Regions from separate parts of the [Pantoea] beijingensis genome, predicted to be linked through region 1. Evidence: predicted binding sites of a transcription regulator. Region 1 holds the regulator's gene; each other region holds the start of a gene.
The links. Region 1 encodes CRP, which controls carbon source genes, mostly activating them, when cyclic AMP is high. Its sites were predicted from a motif close to ATGTGANNNNNNTCACAT; they were not measured.
Positions count from the first base shown of each region.

Region 2: a site for CRP is predicted at 1,728-1,745, ahead of J1C60_RS16660 (nucleoside-specific channel-forming protein Tsx). Genes of this name have one in related genera too.
Region 3: a site for CRP is predicted at 2,807-2,824, ahead of udp (uridine phosphorylase). Genes of this name have one in related genera too.

Region 1 is NZ_CP071409.1:365,231-372,584, forward strand. It holds gene J1C60_RS01550 (aminodeoxychorismate synthase component II) at 1-11, shown strand, start outside; gene argD (bifunctional acetylornithine/succinyldiaminopimelate transaminase) at 297-1,517, shown strand; gene J1C60_RS01560 (YccS/YhfK family putative transporter) at 1,586-3,661, opposite strand; gene crp (cAMP-activated global transcriptional regulator CRP) at 3,723-4,355, opposite strand; gene J1C60_RS01570 (OsmC family protein) at 4,754-5,158, shown strand; gene J1C60_RS01575 (phosphoribulokinase) at 5,227-6,096, opposite strand; gene J1C60_RS01580 (creatininase family protein) at 6,269-7,072, shown strand; gene J1C60_RS01585 (LysR family transcriptional regulator) at 7,044-7,354, opposite strand, start outside.
Region 2 is NZ_CP071409.1:3,670,746-3,678,099, forward strand. It holds gene J1C60_RS16650 (acid phosphatase) at 1-551, opposite strand, end outside; gene J1C60_RS16655 (ABC transporter substrate-binding protein) at 780-1,556, opposite strand; gene J1C60_RS16660 (nucleoside-specific channel-forming protein Tsx) at 1,955-2,824, shown strand; gene J1C60_RS16665 (ABC transporter substrate-binding protein) at 3,284-4,468, shown strand; gene J1C60_RS16670 (branched-chain amino acid ABC transporter permease) at 4,515-5,378, shown strand; gene J1C60_RS16675 (branched-chain amino acid ABC transporter ATP-binding protein/permease) at 5,375-7,354, shown strand, end outside.
Region 3 is NZ_CP071409.1:3,841,127-3,848,480, reverse strand. It holds gene metE (5-methyltetrahydropteroyltriglutamate--homocysteine S-methyltransferase) at 1-1,780, shown strand, start outside; gene J1C60_RS17390 (dienelactone hydrolase family protein) at 1,812-2,648, opposite strand; gene udp (uridine phosphorylase) at 2,945-3,706, shown strand; gene rmuC (DNA recombination protein RmuC) at 3,925-5,433, shown strand; gene ubiE (bifunctional demethylmenaquinone methyltransferase/2-methoxy-6-polyprenyl-1,4-benzoquinol methylase UbiE) at 5,575-6,330, shown strand; gene ubiJ (ubiquinone biosynthesis protein UbiJ) at 6,343-6,948, shown strand; gene ubiB (ubiquinone biosynthesis regulatory protein kinase UbiB) at 6,945-7,354, shown strand, end outside.

The sequences.
Region 1 (7,354 bases):
TTACGCTGTAAATCGCCTCCGAACTACCGACACTGATTAATATATCGATCTGCCTGATGTTATAGGCGGCGGATAACGTGCTGCTCTCATTTCTCTTTTAGTGATTTTTTATGCGTATTTTTTGATTATAATTGCATATATTGATACTGTGATAACTTCGAGTTGCAGAACGCAGACAGCAAGACACCCTCCTGAATACACGCCTCAGAGAAGCGGTCGATATTCGCTATGAAATTCAATGCACAGGCAACTTGAAGTATGACGAGCATATAACGTGACATCATGAGAGGTAGTCAATGGCAGCGGAAAAAATGGCGGTAACGCGGGAAACCTTTGAACAGGTTATTTTGCCTGTTTATGCACCCGCACAGTTTGTACCAGTCAAAGGTAAAGGCAGCCGGGTGTGGGACCAGCAGGGTAAAGAATATATCGATTTTTCCGGCGGTATTGCCGTCACCGCGCTGGGGCACTGCCACCCGGCACTGGTGGAGACGCTGAAAGCGCAGGGTGAAACTCTGTGGCACACCAGTAATGTTTTTACCAATGAACCAGCGTTGCGGCTGGCCAGCAAATTGATCGCTGCCACTTTTGCCGATCGCGTTTTTTTCGCTAATTCTGGTGCGGAAGCTAACGAAGCGGCATTTAAGCTGGCGCGTTACTATGCTTCAACGCGCCATAGCCCTTACAAAAGTAAAATTATCGCGTTTCATAATGCGTTTCATGGCCGTACTTTATTTACCGTAACGGTTGGCGGGCAGCCGAAATATTCTGACGGTTTTGGTCCTAAGCCCGCGGATATTGTGCATGTTCCCTACAACGATTTGGCTGCGGTTAAAGCAGTTATTGACGATCATACCTGCGCTATCGTGGTTGAACCGATCCAGGGTGAAGGCGGGGTTATGCCCGCATCGCAGGAATTTATTCAGGGACTTCGGGCATTATGTGATGAGCACAATGCGCTGCTGGTGTTCGATGAAGTCCAGAGTGGAATGGGGCGGTGCGGCAAGCTGTTTGCTTATGAAGATTATGGTGTAAAGCCCGATATTCTTACTACGGCAAAAGCATTAGGTGGTGGCTTTCCGGTGAGCGCGATGCTAACCACGCAGGATATCGCATCCGTGATGGCACCGGGTGTTCATGGAACGACTTATGGTGGAAATCCGCTGGCCTGTGCGATAGCGGAGACGGCGCTGGATATTATTAATAGCGACGAAGTGCTAAAGGGTGTTGAAGTCCGTCGTCAGCAATTTGTTGATGCGTTGCAGGCGATCGACAGCAAACTCGATGTCTTCAGCGAGATCCGCGGAAAAGGGTTGCTGCTTGGCGCTGTGCTGAAGCCACAATATGCGGGTAAAGCGCGTGATGTATTGAACGCTGCCGCGGAGCAGGGCGTAATGGTGTTAAATGCCGGTACTGACGTTATCCGCTTCGCGCCGTCGTTGATCATTGAACCCACGGATATTGTCGAAGGAATGGCGCGTTTTGCTCGAGCCCTGGAGAGCGTACTGGCCGAATAGCAAGCGGTGTTGCCTGGAATGCCGATACGCAGGCCAACCTCAACGGGCAGTTACTCTCTGTCCGTTTGCTATGATTTCCTCAGCTTCCCAACCAGCCACTTTCCGTGACGTGGGCGCTGGCTCCATGCCAGTGATGAGATAGTATGCATTACGCTCAGATGACCCAGAATCCGCGAAACATGCCGTTCCATAATGGTTATTGGACCGGTATGCAGATTATTTTGCGCTTCGAGGATATTAGTATCTGACCCCGGACCGTCATATTCCAGTCGCTGCTGGCATCGCTGCAGCGCGACCTCGCAGGATTGCAAATAGCGCTCGGCTAGTGATGGCGTAAGCATAGTATGTTCACGAGCCAGGATCGTCATCGCATTAATATGCTCGACGATAAATTGGCTATGCGTCACCCAGAGCTTCATATCAGACAGATACTGAGCATTAAAGGCTGGTTCCTGCATCGCCTGATTTAATGAGTTATACAACGCGTTATGCGCCTGGTTGACGCGGACGCGCTGGTAGGCCAGTTTCACGCTGTCCTGCTCGTTTCCCAGCAACATTCTTAATGCGTCCTGGTCAGCTTCCAGTGCATCGTGGGCGTTTTGTCGCAGCAGGCCGCTTTGCCATTGCGGCCAGAGCCAGATCATGCCGCCGAAAGCAATCAGACATCCCATGATGGTATCCATCAACCGCGGTAGTAAAAACTGCGCGCCATTCAGCGTTAGCAATTGCAGTGAATAGACGGCGGTGACGGTAAAACCAATCGTTGCCCAGCCATAAAACTTGCGGATAAACAAATAACTTACCAGTGTGATTGTCAGCATCGCGAGCAGTACCCAACTATCTGCAACCTGCAAGCGCAGCGTTGCCGCAGCGATAATTAATCCGACTAGCGTACCCAGAGCACGGTGCTGAATGCGTACGCGGGTGGCGCTATAGCCGTTCTGACTGACGAACATAATTGTCATCAGAATCCAGTAAGGCTTAGGAATATTGAAAAATAGCGCCAGCGTACTGCCAATCACCAGCATGACGGCGAAACGTGTCGCCGTTCGCAATGCGGATGAGTTGAGTGAAAGGTAACTTTTCAGTGCCGGGATCAGCGGCAGTCGTCGTTGTCGATCTTCCATTAGATTACGTTGGTAAAGCGGGCGTTGGGTGCGCAGCACGCGCGCGATGCGACTGAAGTGGTAATAACAAAAATTGCCGACTGGGTTTTCACTGTTCTGTCGTGCGATTTTCTCCAGTGCCTGCAGCTGCTTATCCATACTAAAGCGCTCGGGTAGCCGATGGTAAAGAATATCATCGGCTAGCGTACGAAGCCGGGCCGCTATCGCCTGTGCATTCCAGCGAATCACCGCTTCAGCATGGCTGCGTTCAACCAGTTTTTGCACCTCATCCGGTAGCGACAGGCTGACGGCAATATGCTCCTGCAGATCGAGTGCCACTTGAAATGCACGCGTCAGTCGCTTATGACTGCTGTGGCGGTTTGCCGCCAGCATATGCATCTGCTGATAGCAGATGGTGATCAGGTCCACCGCTCTCTGCTGTCGTACTAACAGAGGTGGTAGTGCTTTTTCAGGGTCGGTGAGCTGTGTTAGCAAGCTATATTTTGCTTCACAGTAGTCGGCCAGTTCACGATAGAGCAGGCTGATCGTTTCGCGCATTGGTTGCTCTTTCCACAGCCAAAACCAGAACCAGTTAAATGCGCCATACCAGATTGTACCGAGTATATAGAGCAGGGGAGGCTCCCATACCGCCATGTGGCCAATAAGGCTGAGCGTAAAAATTCCGGCAATCAAGGACGCGGGGAGAAGCCGTGCATGTAACGGGCTAATTTCTCCGGTCACACCCAGCAGCATGGCCATAGCAAACAGGATTGCAGGCAAAGGGAGCTGGTGTTGCGTCATCCACTGGATCAGAAAACTACTGAGAGCAAATAAGCCACCGCCGATAATCAGCCGCTTAAAAAAGCGTTTGTGTGGCGTATCGAGCCCGGCAATATTGCAGCAGGCGGGGACTAACGAGAAGAGCAGTCCTTTTTGGAGATCGCCAAGCAGCCAGCCAATGGCCACCGGTAAACACAGCACTAGCGTCTGGCGCAGCGCATAGTTTATTTCAGGGTGATAAATGATTCTCCGCCACATCAGGTTATCGCAATATAAAAAAACGGCGTGATAGCAACATCACGCCGTGGGTCGGGATGAATTAACGTGTGCCGTATACAACAATCGTTTTGCCGTGTGCGGAAATCAGGTTTTGATCTTCCAGCATTTTCAGGATACGGCCGACGGTTTCACGCGAGCAGCCGACGATTTGACCAATCTCCTGACGGGTGATTTTGATCTGCATACCGTCTGGATGCGTCATGGCATCCGGTTGTTTAGCCAGATTGAGCAGCGTTTGCGCAATACGCCCCGTCACGTCAAGGAAAGCTAAATTACCTACTTTTTCTGAGGTGACCTGCAGGCGACGCGCCATTTGGGAAGAGAGACGCATCAGAATATCAGGATTGACCTGAATCAGCTGACGGAATTTTTTGTAAGAAATTTCAGCCACTTCACAGGCTGTTTTGGCCCGAACCCAAGCACTACGTTCCTGGCCTTCTTCAAAGAGGCCAAGCTCGCCAATGAAATCGCCCTGGTTGAGATAAGAGAGGATCATCTCTTTGCCTTCTTCATCCTTAATCAGCACTGCTACAGAGCCCTTCACGATGTAGTAGAGCGTTTCCGCCTTTTCACCTTGGTGAATCAGCGTACTTTTGGATGGATACTTGTGAATATGGCAATGTGACAGGAACCATTCGAGAGTCGGGTCTGTTTGCGGTTTGCCGAGAACCATTCGCTGTTATCCTCTATTGTAATCGTGCCCTAAATACAGGGAGGGTATTCCCTGCCAGGCGTTGAAATATTCAAGCGTTTTCCTATCAGGAATTTTATCCGGGCATCTGCTCATTATGTTGTCCCACTTTCGCCGGACTGATTACCCGTCATACTTCGGACTGCAAGTTTTTGGCTGCGTTGTCTTACATGTGGGTATACCCGCTTACCACCATCCTGCTACCCGTGCTCTTCAGGGTATATATGAGTTGGCAAAATATTACAACTTCGTTTGTAGCACAGCTTTCGCTAAGTGTCTCCTGTTGTCTCGCTTCAGCATGAAGTGAATTGCATAGCGTTGCCGTTTTTTCTTGTAAAGCGTAGTCTGAAGTCAACCGGACGAATCAGGAGATGAATGTTATGCAGGCGCGTGTAAAGTGGGTAGAAGGGCTGACTTTTTTAGGTGAATCTGCATCCGGGCATCAGGTGCTGATGGATGGTAATTCCGGTGATAAAGCGCCCAGTCCGATGGAGATGGTATTAATGGCCGCGGGGGGATGCAGTGCAATTGACGTGGTTTCCATCCTGCAAAAAGGGCGCCACGACGTGGCTGACTGTGAAGTGAAATTGACGTCCGAGCGGCGCGAAGAGGCACCGCGTCTTTTTACCCACATTAATGTGCATTTTATCGTTAGTGGCGCCGGATTGAATGATAAAGCGGTGGCACGCGCGGTCGACCTGTCGATAGAAAAATATTGCTCGGTGTCGCTGATGCTGGGTAAAGGTGTAGAGATCACGCACAGCTATGAAGTCATCGAACTGTAATATAGCCCGCAGGGCGGATTGCGATCCGCCACTGCAGTGTTCCTGCCAGCCTTGGCTGGCTTGACGAGTTACTCAATTTTTTTCCCTTCAATCAGACGCTTAACCAGCGGCCCCATGATCAATTCCATCGCCAGCCCCATCTTGCCTCCCGGTACCACCAGAGTATTAATATGGGAAATGAACGATCCCTGGATCATCGCCAGCAGGTAAGGGAAATCAATGTCCTCCAGCCCACGGAAATGGATCACCACAAAGCTTTCATCCAACGAGGGAATATCTCGTGCGGCGAAGGGATTTGAGGTATCGACGGTCGGCACGCGCTGGAAGTTAATGTGGGTTCGTGAAAACTGCGGCGTGATGTAATTGATATAATCTTCCATGGATCGTACGACAGAATCCATTACTGCCTCACGCGAATGACCGCGCTCGCTGGTGTCGCGAACCAGTTTCTGGATCCATTCCAGGTTAACGATCGGCACTACGCCCACCAGCAGATCGACTTTCTCCGCCACATTGTGCTGCTGGGTTACCACGCCACCGTGCAGCCCTTCATAGAACAGCACATCAGTGGGTTCCGGTAGCGGTTGCCACGGCGTAAAGGTGCCAGGCACTTGATTCCACGGCACGGCTTCATCGTACGTGTGCAAATATTTACGTGAGTTACCGCGACCACTGCGGCCATATTCGCTAAAGGTTTCTTCCAGTAGCCCGAAGTCGTTTGCTTCCGGTCCGAAATAGCTAATATGGCGCCCTAAATCACGAGCTTTACGGATTGCCAGATCCATTTCCGGACGGGTATAGCGATGAAAGCTATCACCTTCCAGTTCGGCTGCATGCAAATTAAGCTGCTGGAAGATTTTGCGGAAGGCGAGGCTGGTCGTCGTGGTTCCTGCGCCGCTTGAACCCGTGACCGCAATAACCGGGTGTCTGGATGACATAATAGAACTCCCTGAGAAAATTCGGGCGAAGTGCATTGTTATCACGTTTAGCGCAGCAAAGTCATCTCCGTCGCTTTTTGATGCAAAAAAAGCAACACAGTGCGGCAATTTTGTTGCTTTCATCAGCGCGTTAAATTGGCGAAACTGAGATAAATATTGCAGGAGGTTGCCAATGAATATGCCCTCATCCCGCTGGTGGTGGGATCTCTCGACGCGTGAGTTTAGCGAACTTGAAATGGAAAAGGTGGTGGTGATATTACCTATTGGCGCAGTGGAACAGCACGGCCCACACCTGCCCGTACGCGTAGATGCCGCGATTAATGCCGGTATTATTGCGCGCGCGGTTGAACTGATGCCGGCGGACTTACCGGTACTGGTGATGCCTGCGCTGCCAATCGGCAAATCTGATGAACATCTCAGTTATCCGGGAACGTTAACGTTGCCTTATGATCTCTTGGGAAAGGTATGGTTTGAGGTTGCGAAAAGCGCCTGGCGCGCTGGCGCACGTAAAATTATTTTCTGGAATTCACACGGCGGCCAGCCGCAACTGATGGAGATTGTTTGTCGCCAACTGCGCGTTGAGCTTGAGATGTTCGCCGTTGGCGCCAGTTGGTTTCGCACCATTGACAGTAGCGATCTGTATTGTGCCGATGAGCTACAGCATGGTATCCATGGCGGAGAGTCGGAAACCAGCGTGATGCTGCATTTGCACCCTGAACTGGTACAGATGCAGTATGCGGAAAATTTCGTTTCGGCCTCGGTAGCTTCGGCGGAGAAAGGTGGGATTCTAACGCCCGAAGGTGGCGTAAGCTTTGGCTGGATGGCTGAGGATCTTCATCCTTCCGGTACGACCGGTAATGCGGCCTCAGCGGATGCAGCCCGTGGAAAAATTGAAACAGAACGTGCTGCCCAGGCGTTAGTTCAATTGGTTCAGGAGGTACAGGCTTTTACGCCATTTCCGCCATCATCCCTTTAATCGTTTCTGCTAATACGCTGCCAATTGCGCTGGTGCCACGATCGTGACCGATCAGCATCAGTGTTTGCGGCTGCTGCGACAATTCACGCACCGGAATATAGATCAATCTGCCGCTGCGTAAATCAAATTCAATATCGAACGGTGTTAAAAAGGTGAGCGCCTGATCGACCATCGCGGCCTGGCGCATCACTTCAATGGAGTTGGTTTCAATGACCGGCTGCATGGTCACCTTGGCTCGTGCGAAAAGATCGTTAAGATAAGGGCGGATCACCATACTTTTAT
Region 2 (7,354 bases), 800 kb from region 1:
CGAATGATTTCCGTCTCACGTGAGGGATTAATTTCTGCCAGAATCAGGGCGGCTGCCCAACCGAAAGAGGCATGACCTGAAGGGTAAGATCCCGTGGTAGACATCGATTTGTCTTTATCTGGCGTACAGGTACTGTCCTTATAGATGACAAAAGGGCGCACCCTTTTGTAGTGATCCTTAGCACCACGCATAGCAAAATCGTGGCTATCCTGTAGCACCTCACTCAGCAGATGATATAGCACTGGAGTATGGCTCTCAGATATTTCCATGCCAAAAGCCGCCGAAAATGCCTGCCCAAAATTCTTATAATCCGCATCTTTGCTAGCCAATTCCGTCCGTGCGGCGTTCCTTAAAACATGGCCAGCTTCATATTGTGCTTTGTCGGACTGGAAGGTGACTGAGTTTTCAGCAGGTGGCGGCGGCAAAATCGCCAGGCTATCTGGTGCCGTTTCTGCGGTGAGAAACCCCGAACTCTGCAATGCATTCACCGCAGTAGGGACATACAATAAACCGCAGGCCACCATCACTGTAACGATCGCTTTTATTTTCATTTCGATATCCTTTTCCTGTTACTTATTGATCTTTAAGAAGTGTTCCTTTACGCATTACGCTAAAGCACCTCCATACATTTATATACCCACAAAAATAAAGAGGTCAAGTAAAGGCAAGTGCTGGCGGTAAGAAGCGGGCTCACGCTGGCGTGCATGCAGTCAGAGATGTCATTATCACAAACTCGCCCGGACGTCGTTTGGCGGGCCCGGGATAATTCTTCTGCTCAACTATTCAATGTGGTAAACATCAAAGGTAAAATATTTCTTCGTTAACGCCTCATAAACGCCTTTTTCGTGCAGAATGGCCAACGCGCGATTAATCAGCACCACATTTTTTTCATCATCTTTGCGCAGCCCCACCCCGACACCTTCGCCAAAATATGCTTTGTCAAACAGCGTATTGCCACTTATAGCAAAAGCCTGGCCTTGATCGGTTTTCAGAAATCCGGTTGCAGCCGATGCCGCGCTGGTTAAGGTGGCATCGATACGTCCCGAAGCCAGATCGGGGTAAATCTCGTCCTGATTCTGGTAAGAAACGACGTCCACACCTTTATTCTCCCAGCGCGCTTTAGCATACGTTTCCTGTGTTGTTCCCTGCGCTACCCCCACCACTTTCCCCTTTAGCGAATTTACATCCGGTGATAATCCGCTATTCTTTTTGGTCACCAGTGCGCTGGGGGTGTTGTATAACATATGACTGAACGCCACTTGCTCTCGCCGCTTATCCGTCATGGCCATCGATGACAGGATTGCATCGAACTTACGCGCCTTTAAAGCCGGGATCATGCCGTCAAAACTTGTCCGAACCCATACGCATTTCACCTTCATCTGCTGGCAAATCGCATTCCCGATATCAATATCAAAACCCTGTAACGTACCGTCCGCAGCTTTAGATTCGAACGGGGGAAATGTTGGATCCACACCAAAACGCAATTGCTGTTCGGCAAAGACAGACGTACTTATACCGGCCAGTGCAATCAGGACAGGGAAAAGCATTTTTTTCATGCGAAACGCTCCAGAATAAGTGGCATTAACATTAATGGGTGGCTACCCAATTTAATAACATAGACATGCAATCAACAGGAGAAATTAGCGTATCGACGCAAACGATTACCCATAGGGAAAAATGATGGATATATCCGCGCCCAGCCTCGTTCTACGGCCCAGGGCCATGTTTTGTGATTTACGTCACATATCAGCGAAATTGAAATGAAACAAACTTTGACAAATGTGACAAATATCTATTTTCTGTCTGCTGGATTTAGGCACGATGCGCGGGCACGCTTCAGCAGCGTTTATCCCGTTTCGTGAAGACAACATTCACACTCCCGTCCTTTAGGGAATACACAACAAGACCATCGTTCATGCGAACAAAGAATGGTCACATTGCATGTGGTAATAAAATGAAAACTAAAATGTTGATGGCAGCAGGCACACTGATGGCAATGTCATACAGTGCGTCTGCACTTGCAGAAACAAACGACACACAGTATGTCTCAGACTGGTGGCACCAAAGCGTCAACGTGGTGGGTAGCTACCACACACGATTCGGACCCCAACTGAACAACGATGTGTATCTGGAATACGAAGCGTTTGCCCATAAGGATTGGTTCGACTTTTACGGCTACATTGATGTGCCCAAATTCTTTGGTGCGGGTAATACCCCCGATCGCGGCATTTGGGATAAAGGCTCACCGCTGTTTATGGAAATCGAGCCACGTTTCTCGATTGATAAACTCACCGGTACCGATCTGAGCTTCGGCCCGTTCAAAGAGTGGTATTTTGCCAACAACTATATCTACGATATGGGCCGCAATAACGATAACCGCCAGAATACCTGGTTTATGGGGTTGGGTACGGATATCGATACCGGCACAAAGCTGGCGCTTTCCGCAAATATTTATGCGAAATATCAGTGGGAAAACTATGGCGCGCCTAACGAAAATAGCTGGGATGGCTATCGTTTCAAAATCAAATACTTCCTGCCTCTCACTACGCTGTGGGGCGGTAGTCTGAATTATATCAGCTTCACTAACTTCGATTTTGGCTCGGATTTGCGGGATAAAGCCGGCGATGCGCGCACCAATAACTCTATCGCTTCTAGCCATATCCTCTCGCTGGGCTATGATCGCTGGCACTATTCCGTGGTCGCTCGTTATTTCCATAACGGCGGACAATGGTCGGATGGTACTGAGCTGAACTTCGGTAATGGGCCATTTGAGGTGAAATCGACCGGCTGGGGTTACTACCTGGTCGTCGGTTATAATTTCTGATGCTATGATGGGCGACAGCCATGTCGCCCATATTTCACCATTTTTCTCGCTATACGCAGGCTGATATTTCTGGTCCGATTGAAACGTAAAACGCCCACGTTAAGACGCTTTCTGGCCGGTTTGTAATTATCGATATTTTACGCTGTTAGCCTGCGCAAAATTTGTTTTGCAACTTCACTCTCTTTTCACCTGCAAACAAGCTCCCATAACAAACAACTCCCCCCCACGCTTCTCATTTTACGCACAGTATCCCCTGTTTTTACACAACCGGGGTGGCCAGTACCGCGCAAGCGTTGCCTCGCCCTTTGCTGGCGCAAGCAGCACCAATATAGCGCATAGCCCTCCCATTATTCTGTGGATAAACGACGCGATACCGCGGCGGCGCAACGCGAATAATAAACTGGCATCGAAATTGCTAGAAATAAAAACAAAATAGCTAGCAATATGCGAGGCGTCAAAATGAAACAAAAACGCACTTCCGGTAAATGGTTGCAGCGGGTAGCTACTGTCACGCTGTGTACGGCTCTTTCATTCAATGCACTGGCTGCCAGTGAACCAATAAAAGTCGGTTTGGTGGCCGCGCTGTCAGGCCAATCGGCAAAATCTGGCGAAGCCTTAACCCGTGGTTTGACCATTGCGATTAATGAGATCAATGCAGCCGGGGGCGTGAAAGGACGTCCCCTCGAATTAGTACGCCGGGATGATGAAAGCAATCCCGGTAAGGGGATGCTGGCCGCACGCGAATTGATTCAACGCGAAAAAGTGACGGTGCTGTTTGGTGGACTTGATACGCCGGTCTCCCTGGCGATCGTCCCTTTAACCAATCAGTTAAAAACCCCTTTTATGGGTATTTGGGCGGCCGGTACGGGCATTACCCATAACGGCGCCAAAGATAACTACGCCTTCCGCGTCTCGGCGGTCGATGAAATGGTCGATGAAGCGCTGGTGAACTATGGCGTTACCCACGCTGGCATGAAAAAACCCGGCATGATTCTGGTTAATAACCCCTGGGGTGAATCTAATGAAAAAGGCTTTCGTGCAGCACTGACCCGACGGCAAATCCCTGTCGCTGGCGTAGAGCGCATTGAGGAAAGTGATGTGGATATTGTGCCGCAATTGACGCGGCTAAAAAGTGCTGGCACAGATACGCTGCTGATGGTGGGCAACGTGGGGCCATCCGCACAGGTGGTGAAATCCCTGCACAAAATGGGCTGGCAAGTACCGGTGGTATCACACTGGGGCCCCGCAGGAGGCCGTTTTAGCGAACTGGCCGGGCCGGGCGCCGATCGCGTGACCTTCATTCAGACCTTTCTATTCACCGATCACAATACGCCTAAAGGCGAGACTGTACTCAGCGCACTGAAAAAACAGTATCCACAAATCAAAACGCTGGCGGATGTTACGCCCGCCGTCGGCATCGCTAATGCCTACGACGCCATGCATCTGGCCGCACTTGCCATGGCAAAAGCAGATGACCTGAACGGTAAATCAGTACGCGATGGGTTTTACAAAATCGACGATTATGATGGTCTGATCAAGCATTATCAGCACCCCTTCACACCACAACAGCATGACGCCCTGGGGGCAAAAGATTACGTTTTTGCCCATTTCATTGGCGAGCAAATTGTTCCCGCTAATCCTTAACTCGCTTGCGGCGAGATAAACACTCGCCGCGCTCAGGAGCACTGCTATGTGGAGTACCGCCCTTTCAACCGGCCTGAATCTTGGCAGTATGTACGCGCTACTGGCGCTGGGTTTCCATATCACCTGGATCGTGTCGCGCACGCTTAATTTTGCTCAGGGAAGTGCCATGATGGTCGGTGCCACCGTCTGCTATACGCTGAGTATCACGTTTGGCTGGCCGCTACTTTTGGCGATACCGATGACCTTACTGGTTTGCGCCCTGTTCGGCTTGATCATTGAGCGTTTATTAATCCACCCCTTCCACAGCAAAGATTCGGACGCCTGGTTAATGGCCACCGTTGCAGGCGGTATTCTGGTGGATAACATTGCCATGTTTACCTTCGGTAAAGAACCGCGTCAGTTTCCTGGTACGGATTTCAGCATTGATATTTTTGGTCATTCTGTCGCGCTATTTAGCCTGCTGATTCCCGCTATCGGTTTAATCATCGTGCTTTTACTGGCTCTGGTTCGCCGATACAGCACTCTGGGTAAAGTGCTGGAAGCCTGCGTACAAAATCCACGGGCCGCACGGCTCATGGGCATCCGCGTGAGTTTAGTGATCGCTACCGCATACGCCGTTTCCACGCTTTTTGCCGGCACGGCAGGCATGCTGATCGCCCCACTGTTTAATATCAACAGCGATATGGGGACGCTGTTCGGCCTGAAAGCCTTTGCCGTCGCCATACTTGGCGGTTTGACCAGTGCCGGCGGCATTTATATATCTGGCCTGTTATTCGGACTGGCTGAAGCGCTGGTCACCCTCTATTTCGGCTCTGCATTCACGCAAATATTTACGTTTTCGCTGGTTATCGTGGCACTTGCGCTGCGGCCCGACGGGCTATTTGGTCACAAACTGAGGGTGAAGGTGTGAAGAAAAACGTTTCGCTTAATCCACTTTTTTTAATGCTTCTGGCAATACTTGGTCTGGCGTTACCTTTCTGGCTTGATAGTTATGCGCTGCTGGTCATGTCACTGTGCGCGCTGGCCGTGGTAGTGGCCGTTGGACTGAATATTTTAGTCGGTCTGAGCGGTCAAATTTCATTTGGTCATATCGCCTTTTATGCGATTGGCGCCTATCTCTCAGCGGGTTTAACGATATCAGGTATGCCACTGGGCTTCGCCCTCTGTATTGCGGCGCTCGTGGCGGGCGGGCTCGGCGCACTGCTGGCGATTCCAGCGCTGCGCGTGACGGGCCCCTGGCTCGCGATGATCACTATCGCCTTTGCACTCGTCGTGCGCCATATTCTCATCGAGTGGCGTGATGTTACGGGCGGATCAAATGGCCTGATGGGGATCCCGATGCCCGATTTCGACGGGCTGGATCCCGCCATTGGGCTGGCCGTGAGCTGCGCGCTGCTCATGGTTCTCGCCCTTCTTTTCTATGCCCGCCTGCACCAGAGTCAGTGGGGACTGGCGATGCGCGCGGTCAAAGCAAGTGAAATTGCCGCTCGTTCACTCGGCTTTAACCCCACAGTCAGTAAGACCCTTGCCTTTGCCCTGTCAGCGATGCTGACCAGTGCAGCGGGCGCGTTGGTCGCACCGTTGATGATGTTTATTAATCCCGACTCATTTCCTTTTTCACAATCCATTCTGTTTGTTCTGGCGGTAGTCATCGGCGGTAGCGGCACTTTATTAGGACCCGTCCTGGGCGCGTTGCTGATTGTGGTGTTGCCGGAATTATTGGCGACCTTTGCAGAGTACCGTTTGCTGATTTTTTCACTACTCCTGCTTTGCGTTCTCTGGCTGGCGCCTAAAGGCATACTTGGCACCCTGGCCCGCTGGTTTTCCCGACCTGAATCCCGGTTAGCACCCGCAATGCCGGATCGCGATTGTCTTGAGGCACACTTTGGCGCACGTCAGAGAACCGGTTTACAGGTCAGCGATATCGGCATCCGTTTTGGTGGCGTCCAGGCGGCCAAAGGCGTGAGCTTTCACGTCGATCCCGGCACGATTTTAGGCTTGATTGGCCCCAATGGTGCCGGGAAAACCACCGTTCTGAATATGATTAGTGGCTTCTATCAAGCTGACGGCGGTGCCATTCGCCTGCAGCAGGATCTTCGCGGGCAACCGGCATGGAAAATTGCGCGGGCAGGCATTGCCCGCACCTATCAAACCACACAGCTGTTTGGTGAACTGAGCGTGCTGGAAAATCTACTGGTGGCATTACAGCAGGGGAAAATGGGACGCCCCTGGCAACGGGCCAGTACGGAGCAACAGCAACTGGCACTGTCGCTGCTGTCGCTGGTGGGCTTTCGTGGCTCGGTCAATACCCCCGCAGATGATCTGCCGCACGTCGATCGGCGCCTGGTTGAAATTGCTCGAGCCCTGGCACTAAATCCGGCCGTCCTGCTATTGGATGAACCCGCGGCCGGATTAAGCCGCGAAGAGACTGATATATTGACCGGTTTGTTACGCCAGTTGGCCAATTTCGGTCTGGCGATCGTACTGGTCGAGCACGATATGCCGCTGGTGATGTCGGTATGTCACCGCTTACAGGTTCTGGATGCCGGTAAACCATTGGCCTATGGTGAGCCGGGCGCCATCCAGCGCAATCCGCAGGTTATCGCCGCTTATCTCGGCGGAACAGATTACCGTGCTCAACCGCGGCGGACGGCGCGCGTGAATACCCACGATCCGGTACTGGTTTTACATGAGCTGACGCTGGATTATGGTGCAGCCCCCGTTGTTCAGCAGGTAAGTTTAACCGTCTATCCCGGTGAAACCGTTGCGATCCTTGGCGCGAACGGTGCGGGGAAATCCAGCATTATGAACTGCCTGGCCGGCCTCCATCCTGCCCGCTCGGGCAGTATCTATCTTAATGATCGGTCCATTCGCGAGGCCGACGCC
Region 3 (7,354 bases), 630 kb from region 1:
TGTTACCTATCTTTGGCTGGGCAAAGTGAAAGGTGAGCAGTTTGATCGCCTGAGCCTGCTGCAGGATATTCTTCCCGTCTACCAGCAAGTGCTGGCGGAGCTGGCGAAACGTGGTATTGAGTGGGTGCAGATCGATGAACCTGCACTGGTTCTTGAGCTGCCTGCTGAATGGCTGAACGCTTTCAAACCGGCTTATACTGCGCTGCTGGGCAATACAAAACTGCTGTTAACCACCTATTTCGATAGTATCTCTCACAACCTGGATACCCTTCGCGCACTGCCGGTAAATGGCCTGCATGTTGATTTAGTACACGGCAAAGATGATATCACTGATATCAACGCTAAACTGCCCGCCGAGTGGCTGCTCTCTTTAGGGGTGATCAATGGCCGTAACGTATGGCGTGCCGATCTGAGCACCTGGTTTGAGCGTTTAGCGCCGCTTGTTGGTCAGCGTAAACAGCTGTGGATGGGTTCTTCATGTTCACTGCTGCATAGCCCAATCGATCTGAGTGTTGAAACACGGCTTGATGATGAAGTGAAAAGCTGGTTCTCATTTGCACTGCAAAAATGCGGTGAGTTGGCGCTGCTGACGAAAGCGCTGAACACCAACGATGCGGCGTCTCTGGAATCATGGAGCGCGCCAATCCGCGCTCGTCGTAACTCAAACCGCGTACATAATGCCGCTGTTGCACAACGTCTGGCCGCGATCACCCCACAAGATATTGAACGTCAAAGCGATTACCCGGCGCGTGCCGTTGCCCAGCGTAAGCGCTTTAACCTGCCGGCATGGCCCACCACGACCATAGGCTCATTCCCTCAGACCACTGAAATTCGTGGCCTGCGCCTGGATTTCAAACAGGGGCGTCTCGACGGTAATCATTACCGCACCGGCATTGCGGAACATATCAAACAGGCGATCGCGGAGCAGGAGCGTTTAGGTCTGGACGTGCTGGTACATGGTGAAGCAGAACGTAACGACATGGTTGAATACTTCGGCGAGCATCTGGATGGCTTCGTGTTTACTCAGAACGGTTGGGTACAAAGCTATGGTTCCCGTTGCGTGAAACCGCCGGTTATTATTGGCGATGTCAGTCGTCCTGAAGCGATTACCGTTGAATGGGCCAAATATGCGCAGTCTCTGACCGATAAGCCTGTCAAAGGGATGCTGACGGGGCCGGTGACCATTCTCTGCTGGTCTTTCCCGCGCGAAGATGTGTCACGTGAAACCATTGCTAAACAGATTGCGCTGGCGCTGCGTGACGAAGTTGAAGACCTGGAGAAAGCGGGCATTGGTATCATCCAGATTGATGAGCCTGCGCTGCGCGAAGGTTTGCCATTGCGTCAGTCTGACTGGGCGGCCTATCTGAAATGGGGCGTGGATGCGTTCCGCCTGAATGCGGCTGTTGCACGGGATGATACGCAGATTCACACCCACATGTGTTATTGCGAGTTTAACGACATCATGGATTCTATCGCCGCGCTGGACGCTGACGTGATCACCATCGAAACATCGCGTTCTGATATGGACCTGCTCGAGGCGTTTGAGGATTTCGAGTATCCCAATGAAATTGGGCCGGGCGTGTATGACATTCATTCACCCAACGTGCCTGGCGTGGAGTGGATTCAGGATCTGCTGCTGAAAGCGGCGAAACGTATTCCGGTTGAGCGCTTGTGGGTTAACCCGGACTGTGGTTTGAAAACGCGTGGGTGGACTGAAACGCGTCAGGCGCTGGCCAACATGGTAAAAGCGGCACAGAACCTGCGTGAAACTAAAGTCTGATACTAGGGGGCGCCGGCGCCCCCTTGTTTACTCAGGCTGCAGGTTTTACGCCGTTTTGTTTGAACCAGGCGAGCATCCGCGACCAGCCATCTTTCGCTGATTCTTCATGATAATCGGGACGATAATCTGCGTTAAATGCATGTCCGGCTTCCGGATAGACAATGATTTCTGATTTAGCGTTAGCCGCTCGTAACGCCTGGCGCATTAATTCAACGCTTTCCTGTGGGATACCAGTATCCAATCCACCGTACAAACCCAACACCGGTGCGTTAAGGTCCATTGTCACATCAACCGGATGTTTTGGCTGTTTCATGGTTTTTTCACCCACAAGCCTGCCATACCATGCAACAGCTGCTTTTAACTGTGGATTATGAGCGGCATACAGCCAACAGATACGTCCTCCCCAGCAAAAGCCGGTGATAGCGGTATTACGCATATCGCCTCCGTTCCGCGAGGCCCAATTAGCCACGTGGTCAAGATCGGCTAATACCTGTGCATCAGGCACCTTGCTGACCAGCTCTTTCAGCAATGTTGAGAGATCGCTGTAATCATTAGGGTCGCCCTGACGGAAATAGAGTTCAGGGGCAATAGCCAGATACCCTTCCATCGCAAGGCGGCGGCAAATATCGCGGATATGTTCGTGGACGCCAAAGACCTCCTGAACCACTAAAACTACCGGTAGCGGCTCTGATGCATCTTTGGGTTTGGCATAAAAAGCGGGCATGTTTTCGCCCTGTGTGGGAATGGAAGTTTCTTTAGTCGTGATCGACTCACTTTCAGTCAGAATCGTGGTCGATGCGGTGGGGGCTACCGCAGGAGCGAACCCATTATTGTCTTGTTTATGAGCGGTGTTTTTTTCAGTGTTCATTGTTCTCTCCATGCAAGCATTAGCGCAATCAGGTAACTATAGTCAGAATTACACATTGATTATGTGTTGCGTACCCTTTTTAACATCTATCTCTTTAACACTCGGGCAGGAAAAAGCGCAGGGTTGGTTGTAGCAAATTATGATTACAGAGTGATTTAATGTGATTTAAACCACATATTTTTCCTTATGAAATGTAACTTCCATTTTAATGAGTGAGAAAAATCACATAAATTTATTGAGTGCTGCCTTACAGTAGCGCATTGCATTATCAATCCTATTTTAAACAGGAGTCTGTTATGGCCCAATCTGACGTTTTTCACCTTGGTATTACAAAAGCTGATTTACAGGGAGCGACACTGGCGATTGTGCCTGGCGATCCTGAGCGCGTGAAAAAAATTGCGGCTCTGATGGAGAATCCTGTTCATCTTGCGTCTCATCGCGAGTTCACTACCTGGCGCGCGGAACTGGACGGTAAACCTGTTGTGGTTTGTTCAACCGGCATTGGTGGCCCTTCGACGTCAATCGCGGTTGAAGAGTTGGCGCAGTTAGGCGTCAGAACGTTTCTGCGTGTGGGAACTACCGGTGCGATCCAGCCGCATATTAATGTGGGTGATGTGCTGGTGACGACGGGATCGGTTCGTCTTGACGGTGCAAGTCTGCATTTTGCTCCACTGGAGTTTCCGGCTGTGGCCGATTTTAGTTGTACGACGGCGCTGGTCGATGCTGCGAAAGCCACTGGTGCGAAAACCCATATTGGGATTACCGCTTCATCCGATACGTTTTATCCCGGTCAGGAACGCTACGACACATTCTCCGGGCGCGTGGTGAGCCGCTTCCAGGGATCGATGAAAGAGTGGCAGCAAATGGGGGTACTGAACTATGAGATGGAGTCTGCAACGTTATTAACGATGTGCGCCAGCCAGGGCTTGCGTGCTGGTATGGTGGCTGGTGTCATTGTTAACCGGACTCAAAAAGAGATCCCGGATGCTCAGACAATGCAACAGACGGAAAGCGACGCGGTGAAAATCGTGGTTGAAGCGGCTCGCCGCCTGCTGTAGCCCTTTCAGGACGGGGGCGTTTCGGCGGCCTGCTCTCTCCCTTGTGCCACGGCCGTGGCCCTCAAAATGATCACTCTTCTGTGGCCGCTTATGCGGTCATTTTTACCGTTATCATCTGGTCAGGATAAAACAGACTGGACATCCATACAGCCTCCCTTTAACGTGGCGTTGAATAGACGCGTAGCGCGATAGAAACGCGCGATGTAACAGGAGGATAAGTGGATACCAGTTTATTTTACGGTATTGGCGGCTTAGTGATTGGGCTGTTGCTGGGCTGGTTAATTGTCAGTATGCGTGCGCAGCAGCGTAGTGCGCAGCATGATACGCAGCAGCGTCTGCTGGAACATGATTTGCACCAGACACAGCAGGAGCTAGCCTCGCGTCAACTGTCACTGGAAAAGCATCAGCAACACCTGCGCCAGCATGAGATTGAGCTGCGAAATCTTCACGGGCAGTTTACCGCCGCGCAGGAGAAGCTAGAGCAGTTGGGCTACTGGCGCAATGAGTGTGAACTGCTGCAGCAGGAGCTCCGTGCGCTGCGTGAAATTAACAGCGCGCAGGAAGCTGAATTGCGTGAAGTGACTATCCGGCTGGAAGAGACAAGAATGGCGGCTGAAGAAAAGCAGCGTTTGCTGACAAACAGTGAACAGCGGCTGACCGCACAGTTTGAAAACCTGGCGAATCGCATTTTTGAAAGCAGTGGTCGGCGGGTTGATGAACAAAATCGTCAAAGCCTGCAGGGTTTAATAACGCCGCTGCGTGAACAACTGGAAGGATTTCGTCGCCAGGTTCAGGACAGTTTCGGTCAGGAAGCGCGTGAGCGACATACGCTTTCCCATGAAATTCGTAATCTGCAACAGCTGAATGCGCAAATGGCACAGGAAGCGATCAATCTGACCAAAGCGTTAAAGGGCGATAATAAAACCCAGGGGAATTGGGGAGAGGTGGTGCTGAGTCGAGTACTTGAAGCATCGGGCTTACGTGAAGGCCATGAATATCAGACCCAAGTTAATGTCCAGATCGATCAGCATAGCCGTATGCAGCCGGATGTTATTGTGCGCTTGCCACAGGGTAAAGATGTGGTGATTGATGCCAAAATGACGTTGGTTGCCTATGAGCGTTACTTCAATGGGGAAGACGATATTGCGCGGGAGCAGGCAATTAACGAGCATATTGCGGCAATTCGAGCGCATCTTCGGGGGTTAAGCCGAAAAGATTATCAACAATTACCGGGTTTACGCTCACTGGATTATGTGTTGATGTTTATTCCCGTAGAACCTGCATTTTTACTGGCGATTGATCGACAGCCAGAGTTGATTAGCGAAGCGCTAAAACTGAACATTATGTTGGTGAGCCCGACAACGCTGCTGGTGGCGTTACGTACCATAAATAATCTCTGGCGCTATGAGCATCAAAGTCGTAATGCACAGCGTATTGCCGATCGTGCCGCTAAGCTCTACGACAAGATGCGACTTTTTGTTGATGATATGACAGGCTTAGGACTGAGCCTGGATAAAGCTCAGGATCATTACCGCCTTGCAATGAAAAAGTTGGCGGAAGGGCGTGGTAACCTCATTGCCCAGAGTGAAAGTTTTCGCCATCTCGGCGTCGAGATAAAACGGCCCATTAATCCGCGTCTGGCTGAGCAGGCGCTGCCGGAAACGTCGGAGATCCATGAAGACGCATCAGACAGTAACGTGTTATCGGATGATGATTACTCGAAATGATTCATATCACAGCCCGTAATCTGCAGCCTGAAGTCTGATGGGATATTGAGATGCATCAACGAATAAACGTGGGCTAGCGTGCCTGATAATCGCGACTCTGATACACTTCGGGGATATTTGATTGTGGAGCAGGCAAAACAAATGGCAGATGAACCGCAGGAAACCACACACTTTGGTTTTCGCACCGTAGCGAAAAGCGAAAAGGCGGATATGGTGGCAGACGTTTTCCATTCCGTCGCGGCAAAATATGACCTGATGAACGATCTGATGTCGTTTGGTATCCATCGTATCTGGAAGCGTTTTACCATCGATTCTAGCGGCGTGCGCCGCGGTCAGCGTGTGCTCGATCTGGCGGGTGGAACCGGTGACCTCACCGCGAAATTCTCCCGTATCGTGGGTGAGACCGGGCAAGTGGTGCTGGCTGATATCAACAGTTCGATGCTGAAAATGGGGCGTGAAAAGCTGCGCAATAGCGGCATTGTTGGCAACGTTAGCTACGTGCAGGCTAATGCAGAGGCGCTACCTTTCCCTGATAATTATTTTGACTGCATCACCATTTCTTTTGGTTTGCGTAACGTAACCGAGAAGGAAAAGGCGTTGGCATCCATGTTTCGCGTGCTGAAACCTGGCGGCCGTTTGTTAGTGCTGGAGTTCTCCAAACCGGTTCTTGAGCCGATCAGTAAAGCCTACGATGCCTATTCTTTCCATATCTTGCCGCGCATTGGTGAACTGGTGGCAAAAGATGCAGAAAGCTACCGTTATTTGGCTGAATCCATCCGCATGCATCCCGATCAGGAAACGCTGAAGGCGATGATGATGGACGTGGGTTTTGAAAATGCGACTTACCACAATATGACGGGCGGCATCGTTGCGCTGCATCGTGGATTCAAGTTTTAACCGGGAAAGCGAATGACTTTAACGCCGCTGTTAACCGCAGGTCTGGAGACCGCGCTTAACCAAATTTTGTATCGCGATCGTAGCCTGAAAGCGGCGCGTCAACGCCTTAACGGCAAAAGTTTAGCGTTCGATCTGGATGCGCTTTCTCAGCCTTTAACGTTGATATTCAGTGAGAACCATGTGGATGTATTGGGTGAGTGGAGTGAGCAGGCGGATTGTTCGGTAAAAACGCGACTTGCAACGTTGGTAAAACTGCGTGATAAGCAACAGCTCACAACCTTGATCCGCAGTGGAGAGCTGGAAGTGGAAGGGGATCTGCAAGTTGTGCAGCAGTTCTCTACTCTGTTCGACTTAGCCGAACTCGATCCGGCAGAGTATCTTGCTCCCTGGGTAGGCGATATTGTCGCACAGGGCATGAGCCAGTTCGCGCGTCGCAGTTTTCGTTTCCTTCGCGGCGATATGGAACGTAAGCAGCGTTACGCGGCCCTGACTTTAACAGAAGAGTGGCGTGTCGCTCCTTGTGGACTTGAGCTTGCCTGGTTCGCTGAAGAAGTTGATGCGATAAGTCGCGCTGCGGATGCACTTAGCGACCGGTTAGCGCAACTGGAGGCGAAATGACACTGGGTGAAATTCGTCGACTTTATTACATCATCAAAGTTTTCCTGAGCTATGGCCTGGATGAACTGATCCCCCGAATGCGTATAACGTTGCCCATTCGTCTCTGGCGACGTTGTATTTTCTGGTTACCTAATCGGCATAAAAAAGAAGACTTAGGCACGCGCATCCGACTGGCGATGGAAGAACTTGGGCCGGTTTGGATCAAGTTTGGCCAAATGATGTCAACGCGCCGCGATCTTTTTCCGCCCCATATCGCCGATCAACTGGCTATGTTGCAAGACCGCGTGGCCCCCTTTGATGGGGCTCAGGCTCGTCGACAAATCGAGCTTTCTTTAGGAACGACGATTGAGACCTGGTTTGATAATTTTGAGATCAAGCCGCTGGCCTCTGCTTCTATTGCTCAAGT